One region of the Ferrimonas pelagia genome, then DNA from elsewhere that is predicted to be linked to it. Evidence: predicted binding sites of a transcription regulator. Region 1 holds the regulator's gene; the other holds the start of a gene.
The links. The regulator LexA, encoded in region 1, represses DNA repair genes until DNA is damaged. The targets are predictions, from matches to a motif close to TACTGTATNNNNATACAGTA.
Positions count from the first base shown of each region.

Region 2: a site for LexA is predicted at 887-906, ahead of dinB (DNA polymerase IV). Genes of this name have one in related genera too.

Region 1 is NZ_BAABJZ010000093.1:66,964-69,165, reverse strand. Features, by position in the region: gene coxB (cytochrome c oxidase subunit II) at 1-303, opposite strand, end outside; gene ABEA08_RS15395 (SulA-like leucine-rich domain-containing protein) at 509-940, opposite strand; gene lexA (transcriptional repressor LexA) at 964-1,587, opposite strand; gene plsB (glycerol-3-phosphate 1-O-acyltransferase PlsB) at 1,859-2,202, shown strand, end outside.
Region 2 is NZ_BAABJZ010000012.1:44,075-46,276, forward strand. Features, by position in the region: gene ABEA08_RS04940 (methyl-accepting chemotaxis protein) at 1-698, shown strand, start outside; gene dinB (DNA polymerase IV) at 949-2,001, shown strand; gene ABEA08_RS04950 (hypothetical protein) at 2,156-2,202, shown strand, end outside.

The DNA.
Region 1 (2,202 bases):
GATCAGGAATGGCACCACGGTCCAGGCGATCTCGACCTTAGTGCTTTCGTGGAAGTTGGCGGGTGTCACGCCTTTAGAGTGGCGGTGTCGGATCAGTGAATAGATCATCACCCCAAACACCAGCAAGGCGATCACACAACAGATATAGAAGATGGTCATATGCAGGCCAAAAACCTGCTGGCTGATCTCTGTCACTCCTGGCGTCATGTTCCAGAGTGATCCCGATGCCATTGATGGCGAGACCATCAGGGCCGACAAACAGCCCAACAGCGTGTACTTCACAGATACGTCTCCTCTGAGCATTGCTTTCGCAACGTCCAGAAAGAGCGGCCACAGCACAACCCAGCTCTATGCTCGCTCCTTCCCCTAAAATGGGCATGGGCACGTGCATACTCGATTGCACTACATCTGCCGTACAGCTGCCTGAGTTATTCTCTTGAATTCGAGTTTTAAGCTACAGCCTGTTCAAGGCTTGATCAAGATCACAAAACTCAGAATAGAGGGATTTTCAGTGAATTGAATTCGACACCGTAATAACATCCTCACGCCCGGGCTGAAACAGCACGGCGGGACAGTGAGCGCGCTTCTGCACCAATTGCAGGCGCCGTTTATCACGGTGATCTAGGGTCGGCAGCCAAGCCAAGGCCGCCGCACAGGTGCCGGACAGCAGCGATTGCTCCAGCGCCCAAAGCGCCTCCACGTCGTCACCACAGCGGACACGCAGCACCCGGCTGGCCACGATCCCAGCCTCGGACAGCAGCTCTGCCCAATGCCCGGCCGGGGGATTGATCAACACCACCCAACCGGACTGCTGCGCCCACTCTGACAATGCCGGCGTCAAACGGGCCAACGTGACCGCATCACCTTGGTCGCTGCAACCGGACTGGGCGACGGCAGGCCAACTGCGGCGACCGCTCTGCCATAAACCGGGATGATTCATCTGCGTTCCTTGCTGAGTCTTCATTATTGCCAGTCTCCATTGCGGACCACGCCCACTGCCAAGCCTTCGATCGCCAACGCTGTATCCGCTAGATCGACGACGATCGGCTCATATTCTTCGTTTTCAGCGTGAAGATAGACGACGTTACCTTGCTGCTGAAATCGCTTTACCGTCACTTCATCTTCCCCAACCCGCGCCACAACCACCTGGCCATTCCGGGCCTGCTGAGTCTGATGTACCGCCAGCAGATCGCCGTCGAGGATCCCGATCTCCTTCATCGAATCCCCTCGCACCCGCAGCAGATAATCGGCCGCTGGGCGAAACAGGTTGGCGTCCATCTGATAGTGGGATTCGACATGCTCCTGCGCCAGGATAGGCTCGCCGGCCGCCACTCGGCCGATCAGTGGCAATCCCAACTGCTCCGGCTCAGGCTCGCTGTACAGAATGCGAATGCCCCGCGAGGTGCCCGGCACGATCTCAATATAACCTTTACGTGCCAGCGCCTTGAGGTGTTCCTCCGCCGCATTGGCACTGCGAAAGCCTAGCTGACGGGCGATCTCGGCCCGAGTTGGCGGCATACCGGTGTCTTGCATATGGTTCCGGATCAAGTTGAAAACTTCATCCTGACGCGGAGTAAGCGGCTTCATGGCAATCCCTGTGTTTCTGTACAGTATCGATACTGTAATCATATACAGGTAGCTGGTGATTTCAACAGCAATTTCACCGAAATGCTTTTTTCCTAAAGGCGATGAGGTCTGATCTCTCGCATCTCCCCAAGCAAACCGCGCCAGGATCGGCGCCAGTAGCTGTCAGCAGATCGCTTTGGGTGTACACTCTGCGCAAATCGTTCAATAGCCCAGAGAAGCAAGACGCGTGAGTACCCAAATTCTGAATCACTGGCAGCGCCCGGTCAGCTGGATGCAGCGCCTGCTGGTAAAAAGCAAGCCGGTTCCGGAAAACCCTGTCGAGGAGCTCGATCTCGATCCCACTCGCCCCATGGTCTACGTACTCCCGCGCGACTCCTTCTCTGATCGGCTCGCCTTGCATCAATGCTGCCTTTCGCTGGGACTGCCCAGCCCGTTTGAGCCATTGATCATCAAAGGTGAGTCCTTCAATCGCCTAGTGGCATTGGAATCGGCCACGCCGTTATTCGGAGCGAGCGATGAGACCGACTTCCGCGGTCGCTTCGAGCGCCTGCTGGCGCTGCATAATGATCATAGTGATCTCGATGTGCAGATCGTTCCTGTCAGCCTGTTATGGGG
Region 2 (2,202 bases), on a different contig from region 1:
AGACCAGTCAGGAGATGGCCGATCGGGCGCAGCATGTCTTCGGTCACGCCAATGCGGCGCAGAGCCAGGTTGGCCAGGCCAATGAGGTGGTGGTCCAGGCGGAGGACCGCCTCGGATTGCTCAACGGCAAGGTGCAAGAGGCCGCCAGTGTGGTGGCGGTGCTGGGGAATAACGCGTCGCAGATCGGCGAGGTACTGGAGGTGATCCGAACCATCGCCGAGCAAACCAATCTGCTGGCACTCAATGCCGCCATCGAGGCCGCCCGGGCTGGCGAGCAGGGCCGCGGCTTTGCCGTGGTGGCCGACGAGGTGCGCACCCTGGCGTCGCGAACGCAAGACTCCACCGCCAACATCCAGCGGATCATTGAGCAGCTGCAACAAAGCAGCGAGACCGCGCAGCAGGTCATGGTCCAAAGCTGTGAGGAAGCGGCGGCGTCGGCGGCGGTCTCTGAGCAGCTGCGCGCGGCACTGGCTCAGGCGCAGGATGCGGTGCAGGGGATCCAAAGCGAGATCCAGTCGATCAGCACGGCGATCAGCCAGCAGGCGACGGCCGCGGGGGATATCGATGAGAAGGTGGTGGCCGTGCAGGAGCTGATCCAGGAAACCGGTCAGCGCTCGCGTTCGCTGGCGCACAGTATCGGCAATGTGTCGCAAGCCAGTGACGGCATCGAGCGGCAGCTCAGTCGGTTTAAGGTGTGATGCCGCTCAGATTAAGTTCTGAGTCTGTCCGCCGTTGGGCATGGCCTCAGCGGCGCAATCACGTTGTTATGATCGTTTCGCAGCGCCGCCAGCTCTGTGCCAAACCCACCGAAAGCAACAACCGGCAACGGCCCTGTGGGGCCATTTGCTGCCACAGGGATTGAGCGCCGATAAGACTGTGATATGATAACTGTATGTTTATACAGTTTGATGGTGCACAAGGCCATCGGTTGCAGTGAGATCCTGACTTATGGTTGAGCCGATCAGACAGCGCAAGATCATCCATGTGGATATGGATTGCTTCTTTGCTGCCGTGGAGATGCGGGATTTTCCCGAGTTGCGGGACAAACCGATCGCGGTCGGCGGCCCGGCCAACAGCCGCGGGGTGATCTCCACCTGCAACTATGAGGCCCGCCAGTATGGGGTGCGCAGCGCCATGCCCAGCAGCGAGGCGCTGCGCCGCTGTCCCGGCTTGATCCTGGTGCCGGGCCGGATGTCGGTCTATAAAGCGGTCAGCCAGCAGATCCGGGCGATCTTTGCGCGCTATACCGAACTGATCGAGCCCTTGTCACTCGATGAAGCCTATTTGGATGTCACTGACTGTCACCAGTGCCGTGGTAGCGCGACCCTGATCGCCCAGCGGATCCGCGCCGAGATCCAGGCCGAAACCGGCCTGACCGCCTCCGCCGGGATCGCGCCCAATAAGTTCATCGCCAAGATCGCCTCGGACGAGAATAAGCCCAATGGTCAGTGCGTGGTGCTGCCTGAGCAATGCGCGGCGTTTGCTGCGGCGCTGCCGCTGCGTAAGATCCCAGGAGTCGGCCCCCGCACCGCAGAGCGTCTGGCCGAGCATGGCCTGCAAAACGGCGCGGATGTGCTCAAGCACAGCCCGGAGCGCCTGCACGAGTGGTTGGGCAAGTTTGGGCCTGTGTTGTATCAGAGGGCTCAGGGGATCGATCCGCGTGAGGTGCAACCCCATCGGGAGCGCAAATCTGTTGGGGTTGAAACCACGGTGGCCGAGGATCTGCGCAGCGAGCAGGCGTGCCTGGATAAACTGATGAGCCTGTTGCCGGAATTGGCCCGCCGATTGGGGGAAAAGCCGTTTAAGGGGTTGAACGTCAAATTGAAATTTAGCGATTTCCAGCAGACCACGGTGGCCTGTCAGGGCAATGAGCTGGCACCGTCACAGCTGGCTGCCTTGTTGCATACCGGCTACCTGCGTGGGGAGGGCAAGGGGGTGCGACTGGTGGGGATCAGCGTGACCTTGGCATCGCACAGCAGTCCTCAGTTGAGCCTGTTATAAGCCCATTTCGAGGCGATAAGCGTTCAGTCGTGCGGGGTAATAACTCACTAGTTGATCCCCATCAAGCCGGCCTGGGGCGGATCCTTCTAGGCTGAAAGCGTGGGTGCGAAAACGTGGCCCATTCACATCGGAAACCTTCGTTGAGGAGGCCGTTATGAGGATCCGAAGCCGTTACCGTCAGATCATCACCGCCAGTGGTAT